DNA from 2 places in the Limnohabitans sp. Rim8 genome. Region 2 is predicted to be linked to the other one. Evidence: riboswitches for the same ligand, from Rfam matches in the RefSeq annotation. Region 2 holds a riboswitch; the other holds the start of a gene.
What was found. A riboswitch is a leader RNA that binds a small molecule or an ion and turns the genes downstream of it on or off. The one in region 2 is predicted to bind S-adenosylhomocysteine.
Positions count from the first base shown of each region.

Region 1: it holds a riboswitch for S-adenosylhomocysteine, as region 2 does, so the genes downstream of both, ahcY (adenosylhomocysteinase) here and metH (methionine synthase) in region 2, are expected to answer to the same signal.

Region 1 is NZ_CALPTI020000026.1:18,285-31,304, forward strand. It holds gene Q1M54_RS14410 (tripartite tricarboxylate transporter substrate binding protein) at 47-1,048, opposite strand; gene Q1M54_RS14415 (tripartite tricarboxylate transporter permease) at 1,139-2,641, opposite strand; gene Q1M54_RS14420 (tripartite tricarboxylate transporter TctB family protein) at 2,654-3,118, opposite strand; gene Q1M54_RS14425 (tripartite tricarboxylate transporter substrate-binding protein) at 3,115-4,089, opposite strand; gene Q1M54_RS14430 (response regulator transcription factor) at 4,206-4,922, shown strand; gene Q1M54_RS14435 (sensor histidine kinase) at 4,957-6,351, shown strand; gene Q1M54_RS14440 (flagellar motor protein MotB) at 6,326-7,072, opposite strand; gene Q1M54_RS14445 (MotA/TolQ/ExbB proton channel family protein) at 7,081-8,040, opposite strand; S-adenosyl-L-homocysteine riboswitch at 8,172-8,269, shown strand; gene ahcY (adenosylhomocysteinase) at 8,352-9,785, shown strand; gene Q1M54_RS14455 (TlyA family RNA methyltransferase) at 9,795-10,643, shown strand; gene metF (methylenetetrahydrofolate reductase [NAD(P)H]) at 10,660-11,499, shown strand; gene Q1M54_RS14465 (OmpW family outer membrane protein) at 11,685-12,281, shown strand; gene ybeY (rRNA maturation RNase YbeY) at 12,324-12,779, opposite strand; gene Q1M54_RS14475 (PhoH family protein) at 12,797-13,020, opposite strand, start outside.
Region 2 is NZ_CALPTI020000001.1:30,491-48,662, forward strand. It holds gene Q1M54_RS00165 (sodium-dependent bicarbonate transport family permease) at 1-809, opposite strand, end outside; gene Q1M54_RS00170 (class I SAM-dependent methyltransferase) at 1,012-2,058, shown strand; gene Q1M54_RS00175 (DUF3047 domain-containing protein) at 2,133-2,897, opposite strand; gene Q1M54_RS00180 (bifunctional TVP38/TMEM64 family protein/FAD-dependent oxidoreductase) at 2,894-5,068, opposite strand; gene Q1M54_RS00185 (DUF6352 family protein) at 5,120-6,190, opposite strand; gene metH (methionine synthase) at 6,197-8,908, opposite strand; S-adenosyl-L-homocysteine riboswitch at 8,964-9,064, opposite strand; gene Q1M54_RS00195 (sigma 54-interacting transcriptional regulator) at 9,165-10,829, shown strand; gene Q1M54_RS00200 (OsmC family protein) at 11,078-11,638, shown strand; gene Q1M54_RS00205 (acyl-CoA dehydrogenase family protein) at 11,742-12,884, shown strand; gene Q1M54_RS00210 (FAD-dependent oxidoreductase) at 12,881-14,185, shown strand; gene cynS (cyanase) at 14,257-14,700, opposite strand; gene Q1M54_RS00220 (ABC transporter ATP-binding protein) at 14,741-15,535, opposite strand; gene ntrB (nitrate ABC transporter permease) at 15,606-16,472, opposite strand; gene Q1M54_RS00230 (CmpA/NrtA family ABC transporter substrate-binding protein) at 16,479-17,885, opposite strand; gene Q1M54_RS00235 (response regulator transcription factor) at 18,047-18,172, opposite strand, start outside.

The sequences.
Region 1 (13,020 bases), on a different contig from region 2:
GGGGCGAGGGCTGCTGGCCTCGATAGAAGACCAGGCCGCGCAGGCTTCAGCCGGGTCGGATCTGGCCTTTGATGACCACGTCTTTCCAGCGGGCTTGTTCACGGGCCACGTAGGCGCCGTACTCGGCAGGCGTGCCGCCACCGGCAATGGCGCTTTCGGCGGCGTTTTGCGCAATGACCTCGGGCGATTTGACGGCCTTGGCGCACTCTTGCTGCAGCCGGTTGATGATCTCTGGAGGTGTGCCGGCGCGGGCGTGGATGCCGTACCACTGCACGGTTTCAAAGTCTTTGTAGCCACCCTCCATGACGGTTGGGACGTCGGGCAGCACCGGAATGCGCTCGGTGGTGCCTGTGGCAATGCAGCGCAAAACACCGCTCTTGATGTGCGGCAAAAGGGCCGGTGTGCCTGCAGACATCAGTTGAATGCGACCCGCCAGCACGTCGTTCAGCGCGGGGCCTGTGCCGCGGTAGGGGATGTGCGTGATGAACATGCCGGTGGCCAGTTTGAGGGCTTCCATGGCCAGGTGGCCTGCGCTGGCGTTGCCGGCAGATGCGTAGTTGAGCTGACCGGGGCGGGCGCGGACGTAGGCGACCAAGGACTTCATGTCGGTCACGGGCACGTCTTTGTGCACCACAAACAGGCTGGGCACGCGGGACAGCAAGGTCACGGGCACAAAGTCTTTGTTCACGTCGTAGCCGCTGTCGGGGTAGATCAGGGGGTTGACCGCCATCAGGCCGATGTGGCTCATGACGATGGTGTAGCCGTCGGCTGGAGCGCGGAGCATTTCTTGCATGGCGGGTACACCGCCACCACCGCCTTTGTTGTCAATGACAAAAGACTGGCCCATTTGCTTGGTCAGCTGGGCTGCAATGCCGCGGGCCACGATGCTGGAGGTGCCGCCAGGCGCAAAAGGGATGATCCAGCGGATGGGCTTGCTGGGCCAGGCCGATTGGGCATGGCCCGACACACCCGTTGCGGCCAGACCGGCCGCGCCCATCCACTTGAGGTAGTCGCGTCTTTGAATGGGGGAGTTGTCGTCGTGACTCATGTTTTTAAATTTGGTTCTAAGACAATAGAAAGTGCATATCAAATCAAAAAAAGCATGCTGTTTGAAGAGGGGAAATACGTATCAAAAGCTTTACTTCAATAGGGATTTGTTGCTGCGAATTTGTCGCCAAAGCGTTGGCGCCACCAACAGCAACAAAGATACCGCCATCAGACTGCCCGACAAGGGCCGGGTGAAGAAGGTGGACCATTCACCCTGGCTGATGGTCAGTGCTTGGCGCATGGACTGCTCGGCCATGGGCGCCAAAATCAAGCCAACGATGAGGGGCGCGGCCGGAAAGTCAAAGCGGCGCATCAAGTAACCCAGCAGGCCAAAGACAAACAACATGCCGACGTTGAACACCGAGTTGCCTGCGCCGTAAACACCCGCTGTCGAGATGACGATGATGCCTGCATACAGCCAAGGCGGCGGGATTTTGAGCAACTTGACCCACAGGCTGACCAAGGGCAAGTTCAAGACCAGCAAGATGACGTTGCCGATGTACAGGCTGGCGATCAGTGTCCAGACCAGGCCGCCTTGCTGGCTGAAAAGCTGTGGTCCGGTCTGGATGCCATAACCTTCAAAGGCCGACAGCATGATGGCGGCGGTGGCCGATGTGGGGATGCCTAAAGTGAGCAAGGGCATGAGCACACCTGCTGCTGCGGCGTTGTTGGCGGCCTCAGGCCCAGCCACCCCTTCAATTGCACCTTGGCCAAATTCTTCTGGGTGTTTGGAGAGTTTTTTCTCGGTGTAATAAGACAAGAGGGTGGGCAACTCGGCTCCACCTGCGGGCATGGCGCCGATCGGAAAGCCAAAGAATGCGCCCCGGAACCACGCCTTCCAGGAGCGGCCCCAGTCTTTTTTGCTCATCCAGAGGCTGCCCGAAAGCTTCATGACTTCGCCGCCCTTGGACTCGCGCCCTTGCCAGGCCAAGTACAGCGCTTCGCCCACAGCAAACAAGCCCACCGCAGCCACGGTGACTTCGATGCCGTCGAGCAGTTCGGGGCGACCAAAGGTAAAGCGCGGCTGGCCGGTTTGCAGGTCGACGCCGATCATGCCCAGCAGCAAGCCCAGGCTCAGGGCCACCAAGCCGCGCAACATGGAGTTGCCCAGTACGGCGGACACGGCCACCAGCGACAGCACCATGAGGCTGAAGTATTCGGCCGGGCCAAAGGCCAAAGCCGCATCGACCACCAGAGGCGCAAAAAAGGTGAGGGCCAGTGTGCCGATGGTGCCGGCCACAAAGCTGCCGATGGCGGCGGTGGCCAGGGCTTGACCAGCGCGGCCACGGCGGGCCATTTTGTTGCCCTCTAAGGCGGTGACCACCGCTGCCGATTCACCCGGGGTGTTGAGCAAGATGGATGTGGTGGAACCACCATAGGCTGCGCCGTAGTAGATGCCGGCGAACATGACGAACATGCTGGTGGCGGGCACATGGTAAGTCAGGGGCAGCAGCAAGGCGATGGTGAGCGCCGGGCCAATGCCGGGCAACACACCCACCAGTGTGCCGACAAAGCAGCCAATGAAACCCCACATCAGGGTGGTGGGTTGCAAAGCAATGGCAAAGCCACCCATCAGGGCGTCAAAAGCTTCCATGGGGTATCCGATTCAAATCAACCAAGGCAGTGCAGGCCCAAGGCCCACGCCCAGCAAACGGGCAAACACAAACCAGAACACGCTGGCAATCAAGCCGCACACGAGCAGTGACTTGCCATTGAAAGGGGCATCAAAAGCACGGGCAATGCACATGCCGCACAGGGTGGCCGGCAGTATAAAACCCATGGGTATGACCAACACGATGAAGGCCACCCCACCGCCCAACAAGCTGAGCAGGCGGGTGGTTGAGCCGGGCAGGGCTTCTTGCCCGGCTTCCTGGCTCAAGTCCACCTGTTGGCCGCGCCAAGCGCTCAAGCCGTAGAGCAGCGCCACCAGGGTCAGCCCCGCCACGATGGCGGCAGGGGCCAGCACCGGGCCCACGGTCATCTGCATCAGCGATTGCGGAATGACCGTGAGCTGCCATGCGGCGACGCCGCACACGGCCAACAGCAATAAGGCCAGGCGCAATGGCGTCATGCCAGACCCAGTTCTTTCATCAAGATTTCTTTGTCGGCAATGTCTTTGGCCAAATCGCGCTCAAAAGGGCGCTCAGTCATGAAGGCATTGGTCCATTTGCGGGTCTCGAGTTCTTGCTTCCAACCGGCCGATTGGGTCAGACGGGTCACAAAGTCGATCAAGTTGTTGCGCTGTGCATCGTTGATACCGGGGGCTGCAAACACGCCGCGCCAGTTGGATTCGCTCACGTTGATGCCCAGTTCGTTCAAGGTCGGCACGTTCACGCCAGGTATGCGGCTCTTGCCCGATACGGCCAGAGGGATCATCTTGCCGGCCTTGATTTGTTCTTCAAACTCGGAATAGCCAGAAATACCCGCCACCACCTGGTTGCCCAGAATGGCCGCGTTGGCGGGGCCGCCGCCTGCAAAGGCCACATAAGCGGCTTCGCGCGGGTTTTTGCCCAGCGCTTTGATCAGCATGCCCAGGATCAGGTGGTCGGTGCCGCCTGCGCTGCCACCGGCCACCGAGACGGCTTTGGGGTTGGCTTTGATGGCGGCTTCCAGCTCTTTCCAAGTTTTGATCTTGCCCGCTGCAGGCACCACGATCACGCCGGCTTCTTCGGTCAGGCGTGCAATGGGCGTGACGTCTTTGATGGTCACGGGGCTCTTGTTGGCGATGCCTGCACCAATCATCACCGAGCCACCCACCATCAGGATGTTGCCCTGGCCTTTGCGCTGGTTGACAAAGCGGGGCAGGCCCACCATGCCGCCAGCGCCGCCGACGTTTTCAAAGGCCATATTGCCCACCAAGCCAGCAGCCTTGGCAGCGCGCTCGATGGCGCGGGCTGTGCCGTCCCAACCGCCACCGGGGGCCGCAGGCACAAACATGTTGAGCGTTTCAAACATGGGTTTGCCTTGTGCCCAAGCAGGCAGGGCCAAAGAGGCACCCGTGGCAGCGCTGAGGGCCAGAAAATCGCGTTTGGAAATGTGCATGGAGGTCTCCTGTGTGAAAATAAAAAACCACTGTCAAGGCCCATGCCTTGTGCAGATGTCTCGATTCTGGCGCTCAGCGCCGCACCAAGCTGTCAATCACCTGTCAAAGCTGTTCAGTGAATACCCTCAAGCCCCGCGTACTGTTGGTGGAAGACACGCCTGAAATTGCCTTGTGGCTCGGTACAGCTTTGCGCCAAGGGGGCATGGAGGTGGCCTTTGCCACCGATGGTTGGCAGGCCGATCGTTGTCTGCAAGCGGGGCACGGCATGGATGCGGTGTTGCTCGATTTGCAGTTGCCAGGACAAGACGGTTTGGCTGTTTTGCAAGCGCTGCGTGCACGGGGAGACACCGTGCCGGTGTTGATTTTGACGGCCCGCGCCAGTGTGCCGGACCGGGTGTTGGGCCTGAACATGGGCGCCGATGATTACCTGCCCAAGCCCTTTGACCTGAGTGAATTGGAGGCGCGTTTGCAGGTGTTGTTGCGCAGGCAAGGCAAGTCCAAAGCGGCCAGTCTGCGTTGGGGACCTCTGGAAATGGAGCCCGACAGCGCTGCAGTTTGGGTGCACGGCCAGCCTTTGGCGCTGACCAAGCGCGAAGCTGCGGCGCTCAGGGTGTTGCTCGAATCGCCCCAGCGCGCCGTGAGCAAAGAACATTTGCATGCCGAAGTGTTTGCCGATGACAGCGCTGGCCTGGAAGCGGTGGAGGTCTTGATCTACCGTTTGCGCAAAAAGCTCGAATCGGCCGAGCCTTTGGGCAACGGGTCACCGGGGGTGGCAATCACCACTTTTCGGGGCTTGGGGTACATGCTGACCCCATTGGCCACGCAGGTTTGATGTGAGCGCTGCTTTGCCTGAAAGGTCAGCTTCCATGGCGTCTTTGCGTGGGCGTTTGTTGGCTTGGATTTTGGGTCCCCTGACGGCGCTGATTGCCCTGAACGCTTGGGTGGGTTATGACCACGCGGTGCAGGCGGCCAACGAAGCCTATGACCGATCTTTGTATTTGGCCGCCCGGACTTTGGCCGAAGAATTGGTGTGGGTGGATGGGCAAGCCCAGCTCGAGTTGATGAAGGCGGCCGGGTATTTGTTTGAGAACCACACGGGCTCGCGATTGTTTTACAAGCTCAGCACCGTGCAAGGGCAGTGGTTGGCAGGGGCCCGTGATTTGCCCCATTTGCCCGAACGCCAAGAGGCTTCGGTTCAATTTTTTGCCTTGGTGCGTTTCGGGGATGTTCAATACTCGGGGCAGTCGGTCCGTTTGGTGCAGCTAACCCATGTCATGCCCGATGCAAGCCTGTCGGACCCGCTCATACACATCACGGTGGCAGAGACCCGAGAGTCTCGCCAGCAGATGATTCAACGCATTCTGGGTGACACCTTGCGAAGCCAGGGCTTGTTGTTGCTGGCGGCGGCCTTGTTGGTGAATTGGGCGGTGGGTCGGGGAATTCGGCCATTGGAGGCTTTCAGGCAGCAATGGGCCAAAAAACGCGACGACGATTTCTCGCCCGTTCACACCCCCGATATGCCGCGTGAGCTGAGGCCTTTGATGGACACGCTCAACGCCTATGTGGACCGATTGGGGCGTTTGATCGAGATCCGCAAGCGCTTTCTGGACAATGCGGCGCACCAACTTCGCACGCCCTTGACGGTGCTCAAAACCCAGCTGAGTTTGGCCCAGCGCAATGCCGAACCCGAGCAAGCGGGCGCATTGTTGCAGGCGGCCCATCAAACCACCGAAGGGGCGGTGCGCTTGACCGAACAAATGTTGGCCTTGGCCCGTGTTGAGCATGCGCGCGAAATACACCCTGCTCAACCGCTGGATCTGGTGCAGCTGGTAAGGCAGATCACCGAGTCCTACGCACTGCGCGCCCATCAGCGGGCTTGCGATCTGGGTTTTGATGCGCTGGTGCCAAGCTGCAAGGTGTCAGGTGTGGCTGTGCTTTTGCAAGAAGCGGTGGCCAACTTGATCGACAACGCTTTGCACCATGGCCCTGCGGGGGCGCGCATCACGACGCGTGTGGGCCCCGGTTGGGTCGAGGTAGAAGACGATGGCCCAGGCATTGCGCCAGAGCATCAGGCGCATGTTTGGGAGCGGTTTTACAGGGCGGCGCCTTCAGGTGTGGTGGGCAGTGGTTTGGGATTGGCCATTGTGAGAGAAATCGCGCTCCAACACGGTGCGCAGTGGCGCTTGCAAAGCCCTGTCAAAGAAGGCCGGGGGGTCGCCATTCGCCTGAGTTTTGTCAGCGAGTGGCCAGCGGACACTTGACGTCGTCGTCCCAAGGAATGGGCTTGGCAGGCATGGCCGCGCAAGCCCCAGAGGCGCTGCAGCTGGGGTCGAGCTCTTTGAACTCCAGCCTGAGTTCGACTCGGCGACTTTTTTCGGGTTGGTTCAGGATGGCCGAATTGAATGACGAGCCACCCACAAAAAACATGTCGCGCACGGCCTGGCGGTCAGATTGACGGGGTGCTTTGGCTGCAGTGTCATCGAGCAAGACACACAGCACCCGTTGGGACCGCGCCAAACTGAGGTTGAGGTTGTAAAGGTAAGAGCCTTCTGGGCTGGCGTAGCCCTCTAAAACGAAGCGTTTGAGCCACATTTGACAGGCAGGTGTCCGCGCGACGTCCAGCATTTTGGGCACGAAGTCACGCAAAAAATCAGCCCGTTGTGCATCCAGTTGGTGGCTGTCCTTGGGGAACTCGGCCAAGGTGCCCAATTCCAGTGTTTGCCCACGCAGTTGAACGCCTGCCAATGACTTTTCTTGGGTCATTTGGGCGATGTCTTGAAGGCAGGTCGAAATGCCCTTGTCGCGCTGGACCCGCTGGTCGTCTTGTTGTCGCAAGCCTTCGGTCACGCTGAGCAAGGCCACCGCCATGGCCACCAAAAACAAGACCATCAGCGCGGTCATCAGGTCGGCAAACGAGATCCAGAAGGGTTTTTCAGCCTCGTTTTTGCGCCTTTTGAGCGGTGTTTTTGGGGTATTCAGCATGTGCAGGTTCAGCGCGAGCGGGCAGCAGGAGCCCCACTGCGCAATTGCTGCAAAATTTTGTGCGACAGACTGGCTTGCATCTCTGTCGCCAGTGTGAGCCTTTCAAGCTGCTGTGCTCCGACATGGGGTGTGAACAGGCTGTCCAGGTTTTGCTGCAGTTGCTCCACTTGCTGGTAGCGACCCGTCAGCAGAGATTTTTCAAGCCAGGTGAACACCATGGCCAAGGTGATGGCCAAGGCGGAGACCAAAAATGCATGGCCTACGGTTTGTACCAATTGGCTCAACTCGCTTTGCACTTGAGCGGGGTTGGACACATCAAAGCCAATCAAGCCCGCAATCAGTCCGGTGAACGTGCCGATGATGCCGACCCCAGTCAAAATGCCCGGAATATGGGCGAAAAAATGGGTTTGGAGCGGCGAATCCACCAAGGACTGGTCGGTGAAAAAGTTTTCAGCGTGGCTGCTGGCTTGCCACTGCCCGGCACGGGCCTGTGAGGTCGATTCGAGGTGTTGCAGGGTGTCCACCGCTTGTTGGTATTCGGCCCAGAGTGCGGCCATTTCTTCATCAGCTGAGGCCAAGTGCTCCATGTCGGCAAGGTCCAATCGCCCGCCGTCAGAGCGCATGTTCATGTTCGCAAAAAAAGCGCGGGACAAATGGCTGACGCGTTGCCTGGCTGCACCCAGGGGCCCAGTGTCGGCGCTTTCCCATTGTGGTTGCAGGCTGGTGGCGTATTGCTGCCAAGCGTGACGCAACGCGGGCGTGGTCATGGCGCTTTGTTCAATGGCGTCCAAATCGATGGGTGCCCCCGGACTTTGCCCAAGCCATTGGCTCAAGTGGGTGTTGGCTTGGGCCAATTGGACTTTCAGGCGCAAAGCGGGCAAAACAAAGTGCGTGGTGCAGTGCAGTGCGATCCACACGATCACGGCGGTGACGGTCCACAGGTGCCAATAAGCTGCAAGGTGGTTCATGGGTTCTGTGATGTCGTGGGTGAGTCTTTGGGGCCAATTCAGTCTAGCAAAAGCCAAGGCCAAAGACCTGCGGCTCACCGGGGCTGCTGCCAAATGGGCTTTGTAGACCCAAGGTCTGGGCTAGAATATGCGCTTCCGAGGAGCGTTGCAGCGCCCCCTGGCTTGTCACCCAAGCCGGCAGCGGGGCGTGAGGCTCGGAACACTTCAACAGCAACGACGCTCATCCACTTGACGTGTGGTGAGCCTGTTTTTCCCAATTCAGTGCCCGTGCCCACGCCTGTGGTTCATTCACATTGCTTGGAGCTTTTCTCATGAATGCACGTATTCCTACCGCCGTCCACACCGATTGCGTGATCGCCGACATCGGCCTGGCCGATTGGGGCCGCAAAGAAATCAAAATCGCCGAGACCGAAATGCCCGGACTCATGGCCATCCGCGAAGAGTTCAACAAGGCCCAGCCTTTGAAGGGCGCGCGCATCACCGGTTCGTTGCACATGACCATCCAGACGGCCGTGCTGATTGAAACCTTGCAAGCCTTGGGTGCCGACGTGCGCTGGGCCTCTTGCAACATCTTCTCCACCCAAGACCATGCCGCCGCTGCGATTGCTGCCAAAGGCACGCCCGTGTTCGCCATCAAGGGCGAAACCCTGGCCGACTACTGGGACTACACCCACCGCATCTTTGACTTTGGCGCCGCTGGCACCGAAGGCGAAGGCCCCAACATGATCTTGGACGACGGCGGCGACGCCACCTTGCTCATGCACCTGGGCAAGCGCGCCGAAACAGACGCCTCTTTGATCGCCAACCCGACCAGCGAAGAAGAAGTCTGCTTGTTCGATGCCATCAAAGCCAAGCTGGCCGTGGACCCCACTTGGTACAGCCGCAAGGGTGCGCAGATCATCGGCGTGACCGAAGAGACCACCACCGGCGTGTTGCGCCTGAACGAAATGGCCGCCAAGGGCAGCTTGATGTTCCGCGCCATCAACGTGAACGATTCGGTGACCAAGAGCAAGTTTGACAACCTGTATGGCTGCCGCGAATCTTTGGTGGATTCCATCAAGCGCGCCACCGACGTGATGATTGCAGGCAAAGTGGCCGTGGTCGCTGGTTACGGTGATGTGGGCAAGGGCTCGGCCCAAGCCCTGCGCGCCCTGAGTGCCCAAGTCTGGGTGACCGAGATTGACCCGATCAACGCCCTGCAAGCGGCGATGGAAGGCTTCAAAGTGGTGACCATGGAATACGCTGCCGACAAGTGCGACATCTTTGTGTCCGCCACCGGCAACAAGAACGTGATCCGCTACGAGCACATGGCCGCCATGAAAGACGAGGCCATTGTGTGCAACATCGGTCACTTCGACAACGAAATCGACGTGGCTTCGCTGGAAAAGCTGCAGTGGGACGAGATCAAGCCCCAGGTCGATCACGTCATCTTCCCCGATGGCAAGAAGATCACCCTGCTGGCCAAAGGCCGCCTGGTGAACTTGGGCTGCGCCACTGGCCACCCCAGCTTCGTGATGTCGTCCTCGTTTGCCAACCAGACCATCGCCCAGATCGAGCTGTTCACCAAGCAAGACCAGTACGAAAACGGCAAGGTCTATGTGTTGCCCAAGCACCTGGACGAAAAAGTGGCGCGTTTGCACCTGAAGAAAGTGGGCGCCATGCTGACCGAACTGAGCGAAGAGCAAGCCGCCTACATCGGCGTGTCGAAAAACGGCCCTTACAAAGCCGACACGTACCGTTATTGAACACCACGCATGCGCATTGACCAACTTCTTGTCGAGCGCGGCCTGGCCGCTTCTCGCTCCCAGGCTCAGCGACTGATCGCCGGGGGCGTGCAGTGGCAGCAGCCCGACGGAATTTGGCGTGCGGTGGTGAAAAACCGCGATGAGGTGCCCGAGAGCGCTGCACTGCAGCTGCTCGACGATGCCGAGTCGCGTTATGTTTCGCGCGGTGGCCTCAAGCTCGAAGGGGCTTTGAAGGCCACGGCCGTGCAGGTGCAAGGCTTGCGCTGCCTGGATGTCGGGCAAAGCACCGGTGGTTTCACCGACTGTTTGTTGCAACACGGTGCAGCCGAAGTGGTCGGCATTGATGTGGGCCATGCCCAAGTGCATCCGCGCATCAGCCAAGACGAGCGGGTGGTGTGCATTGAGGGCGTGAACGCCCGCGATGTGGTGCCGGGTGACGAACGGGTGCCTGACGCACTCGAAGGTTTTGACCTGGTGGTGGGTGATGTGTCGTTCATCTCGCTCACGCTGGTTTTGCCGGGTGTGGTGCATTTGCTCAAGCCCACGGGCCAGTTGCTGATGCTGGTCAAACCCCAGTTTGAGTTGCAACCGGGCCAAGTGGGCAAGGGCGGCATCGTCAAAGACGAGAGCCATTACCCTTTCATTGAAAACCGTGTGCGCACCGCCTTGACCGATTTGGGCTTGCAGGTGAGTGCGTGGATGGACAGTCCCATCGAGGGCGGTGACGGCAACCGTGAATTTTTTGTGCAGGCCTGCTGGCCTGACCCTGCTGCGGTGCAGCCTGCGCGTGAAAAAACGCGTGTGGCGCATGAGGCCGATCTGGCCGCCAAGGCGTATGCCAAGGCCAACGATTATTGAATTTGAAGGTGAAGCGATGTCTGGTTTGAAGCTGCCGATCAGCCTGGAATTTTTCCCACCCAAAACCCCTGAAGGCACCGAAAAATTGCGCGGTGTGCGTGAGAAGCTGTATGCCCTCAAGCCCGAGTTTTGCTCGGTGACCTATGGTGCAGGTGGCTCTACTCAAGAGGGCACTTTTGCCACGGTGGGTGCGATCCAGGCCGAGGGTTTGAGCGCCGCTTGTCACTTCTCGTGCATTGGCGCGACCAAGGTTTCGGTGCGCGCCGAGCTGGCCACACTCAAGGCCATGGGCGTCAAACGTTTGGTGGCTTTGCGGGGCGACTTGCCCAGCGGTTATGGCGCAGGGGGTGAGTTCCACTATGCCAGCGATCTGGTGGCTTTCATCCGCGCAGAGACCGGCGACGATTTCCACATCGAGGTGGCCGCTTACCCCGAGATCCATCCTCAAGCCAAGTCGCCCGAAGCCGATTTACAGGCCTTTGCCACCAAGGTGAAAGCCGGTGCTGATTCGGCCATCACGCAATACTTCTACAACAGCGATGCGTATTTCCGTTTTGTGGACGACGCCTACAAACTGGGCGTGGATGTGCCCGTGGTGCCCGGTATCATGCCCATCACGAGTTCTTCGCAGTTGCTGCGCTTTTCAGACGCATGCGGGGCCGAGATCCCACGCTGGATCAGGTTGCGCCTGCAAGCCTATGGCGACGACGTGGCTTCGATCAAGGCCTTCGGCTTGGATGTCGTGTCTGACTTGTGCGAGCAACTGATCAATGGCGGCGTGCCCGCCATCCACTTCTACACCATGAACCAGAGTGCCCCTACGCTGGACATTGTGGAACGCCTGAACGGCCGTTGATCCCTGTCTCAGTGGCTTGACGCACAAATCACCAAAAAGCAACGCAGACCTTTGATGCACATCAAAGGGTTCTGCTGCGGCAATCCCTGCCTGAGTGCATTTGATGTGCCTCAAGTTGGCACTTCTTTGCCGATATTCCAATGGAATCGAGAGGTTTGTCTCTCGCTTACACAAGGAAATTCGACATGAATAAACAAACTGGGTGGGTAGCACTGTTGCTGGCGGGATCGGTCTCCGGCGTGATGGCTCAAAGCCTGAGCGAGAGTCCTTGGCAAATTCGTTTGCGCTCCGTGCATTTGGACAGTGTCAACAAGGACACGACTTCTTTGGGTCTGTCCATCGACAACAAGTCATTTGCAACCATCGATTTCTCGTATTTTTTCAACAAGAACATGGCCGCAGAACTGAGCTTGACCATGGACCAGAAGCAGCGGGTCTATGCCAACGGCACCGACATCGGTTCCTTCAAGCATTTGCCACCGACTTTGCTGCTGCAGTACCACTTCACAGACTTTGATGGTTTCAAGCCTTATGTGGGCGGCGGTATCGCCTACACCCACTTCAGCAGTGTGTCATTGCCCCCGGGTCTTTCTTTGGACAGCCACAATTGGGGGACGGCCTTCCAAGTGGGTGTGGATTTTCCGATCGATAAAAATTGGTCCATCAACCTGGATGTGAAAAAGGCCTACATCCGAACCGATGTGTATGCCGATGGCAGCAGCTTGGGCCGCTTGCGGGTGGACCCTTTGCTCTATGGCGTGGGCATTGGCTACCGTTATTGAGGATTTGATCCACCGGGCCATCCAGCCCGTGGGCATCCTCGCTCAAAGGTAGGGGTTCGACAACCCCAACCCGGCGAGGATGGCCACCTCGTAGGCTTCCATCTCTTGCGCGTCAGCGGTGCTGGTTTCGTGGTCCCAGCCCTGCGCGTGCAGTGTGCCGTGCACCAGCAAATGCGTGTAATGCGCTGCCAGCGTTTTGCCTTGTTCTTTGGCCTCACGCGCCACCACCGGTGCACAGAGCACCAAGTCTGCCATCACCACCGGTTCTTGCTCGTAATCAAAGGTCAGCACATTGGTGGCGTAGTCCTTTTTGCGGTAACTCTGGTTGAGTGCGCGGCCTTCTTCTTCGCCCACGATGCGCACCGTGATTTCGGCGTCATCGGCCAGCGCATGGCGAATGGCGCGGGTGACCGCGTGGCGGGGCAAGGCTGCGCGGTGGCGGGCTTGGTGTGGAAAGTCGCCAAATTGCAGAGACAGTTGGAGTTGCTGGAGGGCCATTTTTTGGGGTTGTGGTGTCAGTCGTCAGTTGGCAGGGATTTGCGGCGTGTGGTAATGCCCGCGCGCAAGGCTGCGCTGCCTTGTGCGTCATAAGCATCCACAATCCGGGCCACCAAGGGGTGGCGCACCACATCGGCGCTGCTGAAACGTGTGAAGGCAATGCCTTTGACGCGCTTCAGAACCCGTTCGGCGTCGATCAATCCAGACAGCTGTCCCTTGGGTAAATCGATCTGGCTGACAT
Region 2 (18,172 bases):
GACAGGACCATCAACATAGCGGCATCGGCAACAGGCATCTTCAACACCACCGCCAAGCTCAATGCGATGCTGGCATGGACCCATGGCCCCACTGCTGCATAGAGCAGTAAAAAACCAGAAGTTTTGCGCGCCTCGGCAAAATTGCGCGCCACCATCAGGCCCATGTCCAGCAAAAAGAAGGCCAGCAAACCTTTGAACAGGTCGCCTGCAAAGGGCTGCATCATGGTTTTACCGGCTTCGCCGCTGACATAGCCAATGATCATCGAGCCAATCAAGAGCAGATGCGCGCCATCTGTGAACGATTCATGCAATATTTTTCGCAAAGAAAATCCACCGGCTGAACCTTGCCCCTGTTGGGCCAAACGTTGGCGGTTGGCATTGGCCAGCAGCACAGCCATGATGATTGCCGGTGATTCCATGATGACCATGGCCACCGTCATGTGCCCACCAAAATTCAAACCACCGGCCTCCAATAATTGGATCGCCGTTACAAACGTCACCGCGCTGACTGACCCATAAGCCGCAGCCACAGCCGCCGCATCAAATCGCGCAATGCGATTTTTCAGCAGGGCATACCCCAGTGTTGGAACCAAAAAAGCCATGGCCAAAGCCGCTCCCAAGCTGATGGCAACAGACGTGTCCATCCCCGACTTGGCCAAAGCAAAACCACCCTTCAGCCCCAAGGCCATCAGCAGGTACAACGACAAAAATTTAGCAATCGACCGAGGAATTTCCAAATTGGATTTAAAGATTCCTGCGGCAACACCGAAAACGAAAAAAAGAATCGCTGGGTCTAACAATGTGTTCATTTGACACCTCCTTGCAGGAGATCCTATGAACAGAACATTGAATTGTAAAATTGATTTTCAAGTGTTTATATATAGATCTAAGTCTATGTTTTTTGAAGTTGGTCTTGCACTTTTCGACGCTGTCCAGCCCAAAAAAATGCGGTGAGTCGAGCTGATGAATACCCTTAAAAATAGGGGGATTGGCGGAAATTACAATGAAGAAATGAATACATCTGCCCCTGCAAACACCCCCACAGGCACGCCCTTAAACGCCCATACCGCCTGCCCTTGCTGCGGTGAACGTTCAGCACAAGTCATTGCCAACAAGGATGGCAAAACAGGCGATGCCTTGCTCACCGTGTCTTGCAACGGTTGCGGCTTGGGCCGCATAGACCCTCTGCCCAGCGATCAGGAGTTGGCCGACTGGTACGCTAACCAATACCGACAAGCCTACAAATCAGCTGTTCAACCAGCCTTGCGCCATGTTTTGCGTGCAGGTCGAAATGCGCAGTGGCGTTGGCAGTGGTTGTGTCAGAACACGGATGCACGCTGGTCCGACACCGACCTCACATCCCAACGCAGCTTGGACATCGGTTCGAGCAGTGGAGAGTTTGTGTACCTGTTGCAAACACTCGGATTTCAGGCCAAGGGCATTGAGCCGCACGCAGGCTATGCCACCTACGCCCAAAACATGCTGGGCATCCACGTCAACAACAGCACCTTGCAGCAAGGCTTGTCCCATGAACCAGTGGGTGCTTTGGATTTGATTTCGATGTTCCATGTTTTGGAGCATCTGGCTGAACCCGTTTCAGCCTTGCGCACCATGGGCGAAAAACTCAAAGCCACCGGTTTGTTGTACATCGAGGTGCCCAACGCCACGCGCTTGTGCTCACCGGATTACATGTTTTTCAGGGCACACACCTTGTATTTCACGGGCCCCACCTTGCGCAAATTGTTGGAGACCGCAGGCTTCAAGTTGCTGGCTCAAAGCCCTGACGATTCGGACAACCTGAGTGTGGTGGCGCAGTTTGTCGGCGTTGAACGTGCGGAGTCGGGCGCTGAAGCAGGCACCAAGGCAGACACCGATGCCTCCCACTGCCTGGTGACGGCCCATCGCGCGCGCCGCTGGGTGCCCTATTTGGTGCAGCAATTGCAAGATGGCCAACCACTGCGCAAATGGCGAGTCCGTCAAGAAGAGAAACGCAGTGCGGCCCAATACGCGAACGGCTTAGCGCTGTTGGATGATTTGTACGGCAAAAAGGCCGCCTGACACTGGACGCATCCTTTCGGATGCAGGCCCATCAACCCGGCAAAGCCCTCGACCCGTTCAAACGCACCAAACCTTCAGCGTGTCCAGTCCATCGCCTTGACCCAGCCCACACTCTGACTGCCCGTGTTGTCGCTGTCTGCGCCAATCAGCACCGCACGCACTTTGGGCACAGCTGAACCTGCAGGCAACTCTTCGGCAAACAGCCTGGCAAAGTCGGCTGCCACGTCGCGGGTTTCGGCTTGCCATTGGGCCAAGGGCGCATCCTTGCCTTGCAGCGTGATGAAACGCACGCGTTGGGTGTAGGGGTTGGCGCCTTGCAGGCCCGCAGGGTGAACGCCATCCCACACGTAGCACAGCGTGGCGGCTGGCAGGTCTTCGCCACTCACGCTGCGGGCAATGCGCAGCAAAGTGCGCTCCACGAACGGCACACGGTCCAACGGGTGGTCGAACATCACACACACTTTGAGCGCCGCGTCGTCACCCGCTTTGGTCAGGATGTCGGCCACAACTTTGCCGCCTTTGTCTGTGGTGAGCGGCTGGTCCAGACGCCAACGCCATTGCAGCCGACCCGCGTAGACTCTGGGCAGATCATGCACCCAGGTGCCATACGAAGCGCGGGTGCTGACCTTGAGCGCTCGCTCGCCTTGCACCTCGGCCAACTCAAATCGCGTGGCCGGAATGTCGGCCTTGGACTTGGGAAAGCCCACGAAACGCCAAGTCCTGGCGGCTGCGCCATCGGCGGGCACCAAAGGCGACAAACTTTGTGCGAAGGCAGGTGTGGTGGCACAGGCCATGCCCAGCGCCAGCAGCGCAAGAGCCGGATTCAAAAAAGGGTTCATCCGCGCCGCCAATCGTGGAACTTCTTCACCCAAGCCAATAACTTCTGTGGCGCGTGCGCACGCTTCCATTCACCCGCCGCGTACTTGTTGGCCTCGGCCATGGTCGGGTAGGTGTGGATGGTGCCCAGGATCTTGTTTAACCCCAGGCCATGCTTCATGGCCAGCACGTATTCGGCCAGCAAATCGCTTGCGTGTGAGCCCACGATGGTCACGCCCAAAATGCGGTCCTTGCCGGGCACAGTGAGCACCTTCACAAAGCCATGAGCCTCACTGTCTGCAATCGCTCGATCCAAGTTGTCGATGCCGTACTTCGTCACCTCATACGCGATGCCTTGGGCTTGCGCCTCTTGCTCGTTCAGACCGACACGCGCCACCTCGGGGTCGACGAAGGTGGTCCAGGGAATCACCCGGTAATCCACCTTGAAGGATTTGAAATCGCCAAACAGCGCATTGACCGCCGCATACCAAGCCTGATGCGCGGCCACATGGGTGAGCTGGTAAGGCCCAGCCACATCACCTGCGGCATATATATTGGGGTAAAGCGTTTGCAGGTACTCGTTGGTGTCCACCGTGCGGTGCGTGGGCACACCCATGTCCTCGAGGCCATAGCCTTGCAGGCGTGCCACACGGCCCACGGCGCAGACCAAGGCATCAAAGACGATGTCGACTTCTTGTCCTTGCCCTTCTCCTTGTCTGCTGACCACCAAAATTTTGTCCTCACCCCGACGCTCGCAGCGCAGCGCCTTGTGTCCGGTAAGCACCTGCACGCCATCGGCCTGCAACGCGTCACGCACCAACGCAGACACCTCTTCGTCCTCGCGCACCATGATGCGCTCGCCCATCTCGACCTGTGTGACCTGTGCGCCCAGCCGGACGAAACTTTGCGACAGCTCACAACCAATCGGCCCGCCACCCAGCACCACGATGCGCTTCGGAATGTCATCCAACTTGGCAAACTCGTCCCACAGGGTGTCGCTGGTGACGTAGCCCACGTCATCGAGGCCCGGCAAGGACGGCACCATGGGGCGTGCGCCCGCCGCGATCACGATGCTCCGCGCCGTCAGGCGCTGCACCTGGCCGTCGTTCAAAGTCACTTCCACTGTCCACGGGTTGACCAACTTGCCAAAGCCCTGCAGCACTTCCACGCCCAGGCCGTTGTAGCGCGCCACACTGTCGTGGGGCTCGATGGCGCGGATCACGTCGTGCACACGCTGCATCACCGCTTTGAAACTGAAAAGCGGCGTGGTGTCGCTCAGGCCGTACTTCGCGCCGTGGCGCATCTGGTGCGCTATTTTTGCGCTCTTGATCAAGGCCTTGCTCGGCACGCAGCCGTAGTTCAGGCAGTCACCGCCCATCTTGTGCGCTTCGATCAACGTCACCTTGGCTTTGACAGCGGCGGCAATGTAGGCCGACACCAAACCCGCCGCACCCCCACCGATCACGATCAGGTTGCGGTCAAAGGTCTTGGGGCGCACGCTGGCCCAGCGAGCGTAGACTTTGCGCTTTTGCACCGCTGCCACGATGCGGCGCGCGATCAACGGAAAGATGCCCAGCAACACAAAGCTGCCCAAAAGCGCCGGGCTCAAAATGCCCTGCACCGACTCAAGTTGCGCCAGTTGCGTGCCCGCATTCACATACACCGCCGTACCCGCCAGCATGCCCAGCTGGCTCACCCAGAAAAAGGTCCAGGTCTTCATGCGCGTCAGGCCCATGAGCAGGTTGATGAGGAAGAAAGGCACCACCGGGATCAAGCGCAAGCTGAACAGGTAAAACGCCCCCTCTTTGTTCACGCCAGCGTTGATGTCGGCCAAGCGCTGACCGAAGCGGGCTTCGACCCACTCGCGCAGCACAAAACGCGAAACCAGAAAAGCCAAAGTAGCACCGATGGTGGAAGCAAACGAGACCAGCAACAAGCCTTGCCACAGGCCAAAGACAGCGCCGCCCGCTAGGGTGATGATGACCGCCCCCGGTATCGACAAAGCTGTGGCCAGCACATACAACACGACGTAAGAAGCCGCGACCGTGAAAGGCTGCTGCGCATGCAGCTGCACGAATCCGGCCTGGCTGGCCTTGAGTTGCTCAAAGCCAAGGTAATGCCCCAAATCCAGGTGGACAAATGCACCGATGGCCAGGATCAGCAGCAGCCACACAAAGCTTTGGCGAAAACGCATGGATTGACCCCAAATACCTTCGGTTGAAAAATGCCGAAAACCCTGCTGTATTCAAACCTCGTGTGCCAACGGTAAATTCAGCAGCAGGTTTTGCGGCTTGAGTTTGAGCAAACCCTGCTCGTTCATGGCCACACCCAGATAAACCGTTTTGCCACGCACATCAGCGCGCATGTCATCCGGGTTGTCAAAACGCAGCTTGAACAAGCTGATGAGTTGCTGCTGACGCTTGGCGTCCAGCTCAACGCCTTGGTAGAGGTCGTTGAGCAAAGCGGTGGCTGTGGCGTCCAAGCCCACGTGCCAACGCCAAGCAGGGTCGTCCACCTTTTGCACTGGCTCGATGCTGACGGCGACCCCCAAAAAGTGCTGTACCCAGCGGGTCAACACCACCGACAGGGCCTTGAGCCCAGAGCGGGCATTGACCATGCTCAAAATCAAACCGTGCGGCAATTCGTTTTGGAGCTCGTGCGTCATGTCGAGCAAAAACGCGTACCGGCTCAAGCCTTCACGCTGCGCAAAATAACGCTCAGCGTTGTCTGGGTGCAGCACCTTCACGTCCACGGCCTTGAGCGTGGCACCACCCTCCATCAACAAACGCCCCATCTCGCCCAAACCGCCGGTGGCTTTGAGGCTGTCCAGTGTGTCGCTGTCCCCCGACAAAACGCGGCCCCCTTCGATGGTGATGCGCTGGCGGCGAAACAGCAACTCGGCCGCCCGCCAAACCCAAGCATCTTGCACATCACCCAGCACATTGCACACGATCGCTTGCACCACCACGTCGATGAAAAGCGGTGGCATTTGGATGTTGCCGGACTTTTGCCACGCTGTGTACGCCGCCTCCAGAGAACCGGCACTTTCCACTTCGTCTCGAAAACGCAAAAACAACTCGTAGTTTTCACGCGCATCATCGTCCTTGAAGGCCTTGAGTTGTGCAGGCGTCACCTGCAGCAAAGGTGCGTCCAACAGCGCTTGGTGCAAGCGCTTTTCGGCTTTGCACGACTCTGGAACCAGCGCCAGCTCTGGACGCTCTAACCACAAACGCCAGTAGTCGGGCGTGGCAGTCATCCAGCCGCGCTCATTGCGCGTCAGATGCTGATGACCACAGGATGTCCAGAAATTTTGCATGGGGCCTTACAGGTTGGGGGCCAACAAGCGCTGCAGGTCTTTGACCTGCACGCCACTGCGCTCGGCCAAATTGTGCACCTGGTCGTCACCCACTTTGCCCACGCTGAAATACTGCGCATCTGGGTGTGCGATGTAAAAACCAGACACGCTGGCTGCGGGCGTCATGGCCAGGCTTTCGGTCAGGCCCATGCCAATGTCTTCGCATTGCAGCAACTCGAACATGGCCTTTTTGGCACTGTGATCAGGGCAGGCAGGGTAACCAGGTGCAGGGCGAATGCCTTGGTATTTTTCGGCAATCAACTCTTCGTTGCTCAGCGACTCCGCTGCCGCATAACCCCACAGGTCGGTGCGTACCTTTTTGTGCAGACATTCGGCCAGCGCTTCGGCCAGTCGGTCAGCCAGTGACTTGAGCATGATCGCGCTGTAATCGTCGTGCGCGGCTTCAAAAGCCGCAGCGCGTTTGTCGGCACCGATGCCCGCTGTAACGGCAAAAATACCCACATGATCTGGTGCGCTGCCTTGTGGCGCGACAAAGTCGGCCAGGCAACGGCTGGGGCGCATGACCCCATCGATCATGTGCTTCTCGGTCTGCTGACGCAGGCCGCGCCAAGTCATGGCCACTTGGCTGCGCGATGCATCGGTGTACAGCGCGATGTCATCGTCGTTCACGCTGTTGGCGGGGTAAAGGCCCAACACCGCATTGGCCGTGACCCAACGACCATCGATGATTTTTTGCAACATGGCTTGTCCGTCTGCGTAGACCTTGCGCGCCTGCTCGCCCACCACGTCGTCGTCGAGGATCGCGGGGAAAGGCCCGGCCAGGTCCCAAGTCTGGAAGAAAGGGCCCCAGTCGATGTACTTCGCGATCTCGGCCAGGTCGTAGTTCTTGAACAGGCGGCGGCCAATGAATTTGGGTGCAGCGGGCAGGCCTTGCGACCAGTCGATCGGTGTCTTATTCGAGCGGGCCTGCGCCAGCGTCCACATAGGGGTTTGCTTTTTGTTGGCGTGCTGTTCGCGCACCTTGTCGTAATCGGTGTTCAGGTCGGCAATGAACTTGGCCGCTTGCTCGGACAACAAACCCTGGGCCACGCCCACGCTGCGCGAAGCGTCGGGCACATAAACCACGGGGCCGCTGTAATGGGGCGCGATCTTGACGGCCGTGTGCACGCGGCTGCAGGTGGCGCCGCCAATGAGCAGCGGCATTTGGCGCTCGCGGAAATACGGGTCTTTTTCCATCTCGCTGGCGACGTACTGCATCTCTTCCAGGCTGGGCGTGATCAAGCCGGACAGACCAATGATGTCGGCGTTTTCTTGCTTGGCTTTGGCCAAAATTTCGTGGCAGGGCACCATCACGCCCATGTTGACCACTTCAAAGTTGTTGCACTGCAAAACCACCGTGACGATGTTCTTGCCGATGTCGTGCACATCGCCCTTGACGGTGGCGATCACGATCTTGCCCTTGGCCTTCACGTCTTCGCCAGCAGCTTCTTGTGCCAACTTTTCGGCCTCGATGTAGGGCAACAAATGCGCCACGGCCTGCTTCATCACGCGGGCGCTTTTCACCACTTGCGGCAAGAACATCTTGCCTTGGCCGAACAGGTCTCCGACCACATTCATGCCGTCCATCAACGGGCCTTCGATCACATGCAGCGGACGACCGCCTTGGGCCAACAGGTCTTGGTAAGCGGCTTCGGTGTCTTCGTTGATGAAGTCAGTGATGCCGTGCACCAGCGCGTGGCTCAAACGCTGCGCCACGCTCACGGGCACCTCTGCGGTGCCGCGCCACGCGAGTTTGGTGCTCTCGTCTTTGGCTGCGCCTTTGGCGCTGTCGGCCACTTCGATCAAACGCTCGCCCGCATCTGGACGACGGTTCAAAACCACGTCCTCCACACGCTCGCGCAGCACCGGTTCAATGTCGTCATAAACACCGACCATGCCCGCGTTCACGATGCCCATGTCCATGCCCGCCTGAATCGCGTGGTACAGGAACACGGTGTGGATGGCCTCGCGCACCGGGTCATTACCCCGAAAGCTGAAAGACACGTTGGACACGCCACCGCTGACCTTGGCACCAGGCAGGTTCTGTTTGATCCAGCGTGTGGCCTCAATAAAGTCCACGGCGTAGTTGTCGTGCTCTTCGATACCGGTGGCGATCGCAAAAATATTGGGGTCAAAAATGATGTCTTCTGGGGGAAATCCCACCTCGTCCACCAGCACGCGGTAAGCGCGTTCGCAAATCTCCACTTTGCGTTGGTAGGTGTCTGCCTGGCCTTTCTCGTCAAAGGCCATGACCACAGCCGCAGCGCCATAACGCTTGACCAGCTTGGCCTGGCGCTTGAACTCGTCCAAGCCTTCTTTCATGCTGATGGAGTTGACGATGCCCTTGCCCTGGATGCAGCGCAAACCGGCCTCGATCACGGTCCATTTGCTCGAATCCACCATCACCGGCACGCGGGCGATGTCGGGCTCACCCGCCATCAGGTTCAAAAACCGCACCATGGCCGCTTGGCTGTCCAGCATGGCTTCGTCCATGTTGACGTCGATGATTTGCGCACCGTTTTCAACCTGCTGACGCGCCACGGCCAAGGCCTGTTCGTACTCACCGTTCAAAATCATGCGGGCAAAGGCTTTGGAGCCGGTGACGTTGGTGCGCTCGCCCACGTTGACGAAAAGAGACTTTGTGCCGATGGAGACAGGCTCCAGACCGGACAGCTTCATGGGGGCGACAGAGACGGTTTCAGACGCGACAACGGACACGGGCTCACCTTGGATCATCAGGTGAGCGTCGTTGTGCAAGATCATTCAGACATTGAACGGCCCCAAGCCTGACCTGCTGCGCCTTGACGGCGGCGGGCTGCAACGCTCCTTGGGGGTTGGTTAGATTTTAACCGGGTGAGGTCTCACCCCCAACCATCAGGTCATCAAATGGCTAGGCCGCCCTCAGCATGGTCCAAAGTTTGCTTACCCCAAAAGCATGCGCACCACCCCCATTCCAGACCCCACACCTTCCGAGGCCCATTGGCGCGAGCAAGAACTCTTGCTCATGCGCGAGGTCATGAAATGGGTAGGTCGCAGCCTGGCCTCAGACGAGGTGTTGCGCGAGATGCTGCATTTGATGAGCGAGTTGCTGGGTCTGAACCGGGGGCGCATTGTGCTGCGCGACACACCGGCTGTGGGCGCCGCCCTGGGGCCGGCCACCGCTTCGATCCGCCATGCCTATGGCTTGACCGGTATGGAGATGCGCCGGGGGGTGTATGCCGAGGGCGAAGGCATCACGGGGCGGGCGCTGCAAAGCGGTTTGCCCGCGATTGTTCAGGACATTGCCCACGAGCCCTTGTTTTTGTTCCGCTCAGTGGCCGCAGAGCAGTTTCCTGCCGAGACGGTGGCCTACCTGGCCTTGCCCATCACCCTGGGCAATACCACGGTGGGTGTGCTGGGCTGCCACCGCATTCGCAGCCGCCAGCGCCATTTGAACGACGACCTGGCTGTGTTGAAGGTGCTGGCCACCTTGGCCGGGCAAGTGCTGCACATGGAGCAACTGGTCAACGAGCAAACTCGCCACCTGCGGGCCCGCAATGCGGCCTTGTCGCAAGCGCTGAGCACGCACGCCGCACGCTATGGGCTGATCGGCAGCTCACCCGCTTTGTTGCAGGCCTTGTCCGAGCTGGAACGGGTGTCGCAGTCACAAGCCACCGTTCTCTTGCTGGGCGAATCCGGCACGGGCAAAGAGTTGTTTGCCAGAGCGGTGCACCTGGCCAGCCCGCGCTCGACCCAGCCCTTCATCAAGGTGAACTGCTCGGCGATTCCGGACACGCTGTTCGAGTCGGAGCTGTTTGGCCACGAACGTGGCGCTTTCACCGGGGCGCACCAAGCGCGGCCCGGCTGGTTCGAGCAGGCGCATGGCGGCACCATCTTTCTGGATGAAATCGGCGAGCTGCCTTTGTCCCTGCAGTCGAAACTGCTGCGCACCTTGCAAGAGGGCGCGGTGGTTCGGCTGGGCAGCCAGCGCGAGGTCAAGGTGAATGTGCGCCTGGTGGCCGCCACCAACCGCGACTTGGCCGCCCAGGTGCAGGCCGGCCTCTTTCGGCAAGACCTGTATTACCGCCTGAACGTGATCCCGATCCGGCTGCCGTCACTGGCCGAGCGCCTTGGCGACATCCGCGAACTGGCTCTGCACTTTGTCAACCGGGCCAACCAGACGCACCAGAAAAACGTGTACCTCAGCCCTGAGGCACTGGACACCCTGACGCAGCAGCCCTGGCCCGGCAACATCCGCGAGCTGGGTAATTGCATCGAACGCGTGGTGTTGCTGGCCGATCAAACTTTGCTCACCCCCGGGCAGTTGAAGCCCTTTTTGCCTCAAGCTTCGGCCACGCCAGCCCTCACGTCCGCTGCGCCAAAGTCCGCAGTTGCCATGGCAGACGTTCCAGGGCCCACCACGGGTCAGCCTCCGGCACTCGAGCGACCTGGCTCAGCGGCGTTGGGCGTGCGGCCTTACGAAAGCGCGCACTCGCACACGGTGCAGGTGTTGCAGCAAGCCCTGGACCAGCATCAGGGCAACCAATCCCGCGCCGCCCAAAGCCTGGGGCTGACTTTGCGCCAGTTTGCCTACCGGCTGCGCAAAGCCGGTTTGCGCTGATCGGACATTGTGTTGACACATTGTCAACACAATGTTCAAGCCCTCGACCCATGGCAGCCCGGTCATGCCACCACTACACAAAGCTACAAGCCTCTTGAAAGCCAAAATCCCTTGTAAATGAAGCACTTGCGTGCTTCAAATCTGCACCAGTCCGCTGACACACGGCCCTGGCACGGCCTTTGCAAAGTCATGGTCACAGGCATCGCTGCATGCCCTGTTTTACAACCCTCAATGCCCAAGGACTTGCCATGACCGACGCTGCCACCCTCGACAACCCCACCACCATCAAAGCCTATTTGCGGCCCATCGACGCCCAGGGCCTGGCCACATTTGCCGCTGGCGGCAAAGCCAACCCGGCGCGGCGCGGCACCAACAAGGTCCACACCGTCATGGAAGGGCAGTACCGCTCCTTGTCTTCAGTGGGCGACCAACACACCGTGGTGGTCGACGAGCCGCTGCACCTGTTTGGCGAAGACACCGCACCAGCACCCGGCGAGATCGTGCTGTCGGGTCTGGGCGGCTGCATCGCCGTGGGCGTGACTGCCGTGGCCACCTGGAAACGCGTCAAGCTCAGCAAGCTCGAAGTCTTTCTGGAGGGCGACATTGGCAACCCCGCCGCGTGGGGTGCAGGCGGTGCTTTGGAGATGACGCCCCCTCAAATGGGCTTTCAGGCCATCCGCGTGAAGGTGTTGGTGGAAGGTGATGCCCCGCGCGAAGTGCTGGACGAGATCGTGCAACACGCCAACTTCTACTCGCCCGTGGCCAACAGCATGCGCAACCCGATCCCCTTTGAGATCTCGATGGTCTGAGGCGTCCACAACGGCAGGTCTGGCTCTGACGCACCCGCCCATTGATCCTTGTCTTTGACCCTGCGGCCTGTGCAGCAGGGCTCACCTTCTTTCTGGAGCTTTCATGAACCCCGCCGACCTGCCCCCCGAACTTGCTGCCCGACCCAAGCCGCTCATTGAGGCCGTGCGCGCCATTGCCCAAGGCCCGCTGGCACAGCAGGCACACGCCATCGATCGCGGTGCTTACCCAGAAGCTGTTCTGAAACAGCTGGCGGCAGCGGGCGCGATGGGTGCGCATTTGCCCCAAGCCGACGGCACGCCCGGCGACTTTGGTTTGGCCATTGTGGCCATGGCCGAGGCGTCCAAGGTGTGTGGGGCCACCGGCTTCATGATGTGGTGCCAATCCGTGGCCGGGCTGTATATGCAGGCTTCGGGCAATCCGGCACTGGCAGGCGAACGCCTGGCGCGCCATGTGCGCGGCGAGTCGCTGGGCGGCACCGGCCTGTCCAACCCGATGAAAAGCTTCGCGAAAATCGAAGCCTTGCTGCTCAAGGCCACGCCGGTAGAGGGCGGTTACCGCATCAACGGCACTTTGCCCTGGGTCAGCAACCTGGCGGCAGACCACTACTTTGGCGCGATTGCCGCAGTCAGCACGGCAGACGAAAGCGCCAGCCGCGAGATCATGTTCATGCTGCGCTGCGATGCGCCAGGCGTGACGCTCAAAGCCTGCCCGGAATTTTCGGGAATGGAGGGCACAGGCACCTTCAGCGTGCATTGCAAAGACCTGTTTGTCGGCACCGACGACCTGGTGGCCGACCCGGCCAAGCCCTTCATCGCGCGCATTCGCGGCGGCTTTGTGCTGCTGCAATGTGGCATGGCGGCCGGCATCATCCAGGGTGCCATCGCCAGCATGTGGGCCGTGGAAGGCCAGCTCGGCCATGTCAACCAGTACCTCGAAGACCGGCCCGCCGATCTGCAAGCCGAATTCGACGCGCTGCTGGCCCGCATCATGAAGCTGGCCGAAACCCCGTTCGACGCCTCGACCGACTACTTCATCAGCGTGCTGGACGCCCGCAGCCACTGTGCCGAGCTGTCCCTGCGGGCCGCCAACTCGGCCTTGCTGCACCAAGGCGCGCGCGGCTACCTGATGCAGTCGGAGGTACAGCGCCGCGTGCGCGAAGCGCAGTTTGTTGCGATCGTCACGCCCGCCATCAAGCACCTGCGCAAAGAAATGGCCCGCCTGAGTGCCCAGGAGATGCCCGCATGAGTGTCGCCACCCCTCGCGCCAGCCTCGCGCCAGCCGATGGCGCCTGGCAGCTCTACATTTGCCACGCCTGCGGCTACATCTACAACGAGCAAGATGGCGACCCCGACAGCGGCCTGTTGGCGGGTACGCGCTTTGCCGACATCCCCGAAGACTGGGCATGCCCCTTGTGCGGCGTGACCAAGTCGGACTTCGAGCTGTATGTTGCGCCAAACCTGAGCGCCCTTCAAAACAGTTCGGCCAGCATGGCGGGCACGCATTTGGCTAGCCCACGCTCGGCGCCCGGCATCGTGGTGGTGGGGGCGGGCAAAGCGGGCTGGCAACTGGTGCAAAACCTGCGCAGCCAATTGCCCGACACACCCATCACGCTGGTCACCGCTTGCGCTGGTGATGTGTACGACAAACCCCTGTTGTCGGTCGCCATGGCCCGCCAGATCCAACCCCAGGCATTGGTCAAAGAAACCAGCAGCGAAGCCGCAGCGCGCTGGCAAGTGCGGCTGCTGGCGCACACCCAAGCGCTGCACATCTGCCCCGAAAGCCGCACACTGCGCACCACCCAAGGGCCCCTGCGCTACGCCCATCTGGTGCTGGCCCACGGCGCCGAAGCCGCTTTGCCTGCGCCCTTGCGCGCCGACCTGTGCTGGCGCATCAACCACCTGCAGGCCTACCAGCGCTTTCAGGCTGCGCTGGGCACCACGCCCCGGCATGTGGCCATCGTGGGGGCCGGATTGATTGGCAGCGAACTGGCCAACGACCTGGCCCTGGGCGGACACCGGGTGACGCTCATCGACACCCAGGCGCGGCCTCTGGCGCGCTGGCCAGCCGACCAGGCGGGAGAACCCTTGCTGGCCGCGTGGTCTGGTTTGCCCATCCACTTCATGGGCGCGGTGCAACTGCAAGACCTGCAGCGGCAGGGCGACCAGTACCGGCTGACCACCAGCGATGGGCAAACCGTGATGGCCGATCAGGTGGTCGCCGCCACCGGCTTGGTCACGCCCACTCGCCTGGCGCGCAGCGCGGGCTTGGTTTGGCAAAACGGCATTGCCGTGGATGCACAAACCCTGCAAACCAGCGTGCCGCAGATTTACGCCCTGGGTGACTGCATCAGTGTGAATGGCCAGTCCAGCCGTTTCATTGAACCCATCTTGCGCCAGGCCCAGACGCTGACCGCAGCCCTGGTTTGCGCTGCTCAGTGCCAGGCGGACATGCGCGACAGCACCGTGCAGCCCTGCGCCCAGCCTTACGCTGTGCGTGATGCGGTGGTCCGGGTCAAGACCACTTCGTTGCCTTTGTCATTGCACTGATCGGCCCACAACAAAAAGCCGTGGTGACAGTGTTCACCACGGCTTTGGAATGCCCCGCAGGGCACAGCAGCTCAGTACTGTTTGTATGGCAGGAACTTGCCCGACAACACCACATTCACCCGGTCACCCTTGGGGTCGGGTTGGCGCACGATGTCCATGCTGAAGTCGATGGCACTCATGATGCCGTCGCCAAATTCTTCGTGGATCAGCTCCTTGATGGTGGTGCCGTAGACGCTGACGATTTCGTACCAGCGGTAGATCAGCGGGTCGGTGGGCACCTGGCTGGGCAAGGAGCCTTTGTAGGGCACGACCTGCAGCCATTTGATCTCGTCGGCCGTCAGACCAAAGATCTTGCCGATGATTTTGGCTTGCTTGGCGTCAAACGTCATTTGGCCCAGGCAACCTGCGGTGACCCATTCCTTGGACAAGCCGACTTTCTCGGCGACATCGCTCCACTTGATGCCTTTGGCGACTTTGGTGGTGATGATTTTTTCGGTGACTTCTAAACGGTTCATGAAAGACCTCTTGAGGGGGTTGATAAAAAAAGAAATGGCATCAGTGGGCTTTGGCGCGGGACACCAAAAAGTCGACGATGTGGTTGCGCATGTCGTAATAGCCAGGCAAGTGGTGCAGCTGGGCACGGGTGCGTTCGCGCGGCAGTGGGTTGACCACCACTTCGGCCAGACCGCCGGGCACATAGCCGCCGACTGAGTCGTTGCCGTTGCTCATGAGCAGGATGCGGTCGGACAGCAAAATGGCCTCATCCACGTCGTGCGTGATCATGAAAACAGTCTGCTGCGTCTGGCGCACAATGCCCATCAGCTCGTCCTGGATAGTGCCGCGCGTGAGCGCATCAAGCGCCCCAAAAGGCTCGTCGAGCAGCAGCATCTTGGGCTGGATGGCAAAGGCCCGGGCAATGCCCACGCGCTGCTTCATGCCACCCGAGAGCTGACTGGGTTTTTTGTCGATGGCGTGCAGCAGGCCGACCATGCCGACGTGCTTTTCCACATGCGCGTTGACCTGCGAGGTTTTCCATTCGGGCCACTTGGACCGAACAGCAAACGCGATGTTTTGCCGCACCGTGAGCCAGGGCATGAGCGCATGGCTTTGGAACACCACACCGCGCTCGAGGCTCGGGCCTGCGATCTCGCGACCGTCCATGAAGGCATGGCCTGCAGACGCAGTGTCCAGACCGGCCAACACGTTCAGGATGGTGGTCTTGCCGCAGCCCGAATGGCCAATGATGCAAACGAACTCGCCCTTGTCGATGGTGAAAGACACGTCCGAAAACACCGGCTTGTCGCTTTGGTAGGCCTTGCCCAGTTTTTCGATTTGCAGGAAAGCATTCATGGCTTTGGCCTTGGTTGGGGATACGGTGAAGTGGGTCGGCAAAAGTGCCTTCAGCGAGCGTTCCGAGGTGTCACTCCACATAGGTCACCGCCTTTTGCAATTGCGCAAATGCCAGATCCAACAGCATGCCCACCAGGCCGATCACCAAGACGGCAAAGATCACGTTCACCAGCGAGAGGTTGTTCCACTCGTTCCATACGAAATAACCCACGCCTGTGCCACCCACCAGCATCTCGGCGGCCACAATCACCAGCCAGGCAATGCCCATGCTGATGCGCATGCCGGTGACGATGGTGGGCGCTGCGGCAGGCAAGATGACCCTAAAGGCTTTGCGTAACGGAGTGACTTCCAGCGTACTGGCGACATTGAGCCATTCACGCTTGACGGAAGCCACGCCAAAAGCGGTGTTGATCAACATGGGCCAGACCGAGCAGATGAAGATGACGAAGATGCCGCTCACATCCGAGTCTTTCAGCGTGTACAGCGCCAACGGCATCCAGGCCAGCGGGCTGATGGGCTTGAGCACCTGCACAAAAGGATCGAACGCCTTGCGCATGAGGGGCGACATGCCGATCATGAAACCCACGGGCAGCGCCACCAGCACGGCCAGGAAAAAGCCCAGCGCCACGCGGCCCAGCGAGTGCGCCAGCTGAATGCCAATGCCCTTGTCGTTGGGGCCGTTGTCATAAAACGGATCGGCCAGGTGCCCCACGATGGCTTTGCCCACCTCCAGGGGTGGCGGAAAGCCGGTGCTTTTGACGGCGCCCGGATCTTTGCCCATCATCTTCTGGTACTCGATTTCTTCGGCCGTCATGCCTGCCTTGGCGGCACCAGCCACCGTGGGTGCGGTGGCCGACAGCTGCCACGCCCCCAGAAACACCAGGAACATGAGCAGCGAGACCATGGCGGCCCGCAAATTGAGGTGCGTGGTTTTCATGGTGCTTCAACCCATCTTGTGAATCGCAAAGGTCTTGAGGTATTCCTCGGGTTTGGCCGAGTCAAACTCTTTGCCCATGATCTTGTGCTTGGGGTAGGGCGTGGTCGCCGCAAAACTCTGACCCAGCTCTTTCATGTGCTTGCGTGCATCGGTGATCAGGAACACCTTTTCGGCGATCTGCTTATAGTCCACTTGACCCTTGATGTAGCCCCAACGCTTCATCTGCGTGAGCATCCACACGGCCATGCTTTGCCAAGGCATGGGATCAAAGTCGGCGCGGTCGGGCACGTTCACGACCTTGCCCAGGCCGTCGGCAAATTTGCCGGTCAGCACCTGGCTGAGCACGGCTTCAGGCTGGTTCAGGTACTGCGCAGGCGAGATCACCTTGGCGATCAACTCCCGGTTGCCCGGCTGCCGCGCCATGGCCGCAGCGGTGAGCACGGCGCGATAAAGCGCAGCAAAGGTGTTGGGGTTCTTCTGGATGAACTCGGTGCTGGTGCCAAAAGCGCAGCAAGGGTGACCGTTCCACAAGTCCTTGGTCAGCACATGGATGAAGCCGACTTCGTCGAACACCGCACGCTGGTTGAACGGATCGGGGCCGAGGAAACCGTCGATGTTGCCGGCACGCAAATTGGCCACCATCTCGGCGGGCGGGATCACGCGGATCTGCACATCGGTGTCGGGGTTCAGGCCGCTTTCAGCCAGGTAGTAGCGCAACAGGAAGTTGTGCATCGAGTAGTCAAAGGGCACGCCGAACTTGAAGCCCTTCCAGTTCTTGGGATCGCGGTTGTCCTTGTGGCGCAGGCTCATGGTGATGGCCTGCCCGTTGATGTTCTGGATGGTGGCCACGTTCATGGGCGTGGCGTTGGCGCCCAGCCCCATGCTGATGGCCAGGGGCATGGGCGAGAGGAAATGCGAAGCGTCGTATTCCTTGTTGATCATCTTGTCACGCACCAGGGCCCAACCTGCGGTCTTGGTGACTTCAACATTCAGGCCTTGCTTGCTGTAAAAGCCCAAGGGATGCGCCATGATCAGCGGGGTGGCACAGGTGATCGGGATGAAGCCAATCTTCAAATTGGTTTTTTCCAGCGGGCCTTTTTCCTGTGCCATGGCTTGCAGGCTGGCCATGGGCAGCACACTGGCAATGGCGGCCATGGCGGTCTTTTTGCCCACCGCGCGCAAGAACATGCGGCGCTCCTGATCCTGCGGAAACAGGGCCTTGACCAAGGTGGCCTCGATGAATTCCTGACTGTAGGCCTCGAACTCGGCCGTTTCCGAGCGCGCACGCAACTGGGCGGCAGCGGCATCGGCAGCCACCGCTGCGTGGTGGTCGGCAGGCGCATGATCTCGACCGCAGCTGCACTTGAGCATCAGGGGGCGGTCGGCGTTGTACGGATCAAAAAATTCAGACATGGCAACCTCGTTAGTTGAAGATGCCGAGGTCTATGCAAGCAGCGGGCCAGAAAACAGCGGATGTAGGCCATCGGTGCTGCTCGGCTTGATTTAGCGGGTCGCTTATCGACGCCTTGTAGGGCTGGCCCTACAAGGCTCATACCCGTGGCCTGTTCAGGCCTTCAACGAACTCCGCCGGCTTGTCCGCCAACCAGACTTTGCGCGTAAAGCGCCAGCTCCACATCGTTCTTGGTGCCGGTCTTTTCCAGAATGCGTGCACGGTAAGTGCTCACCGTGTTCGGCGCCAG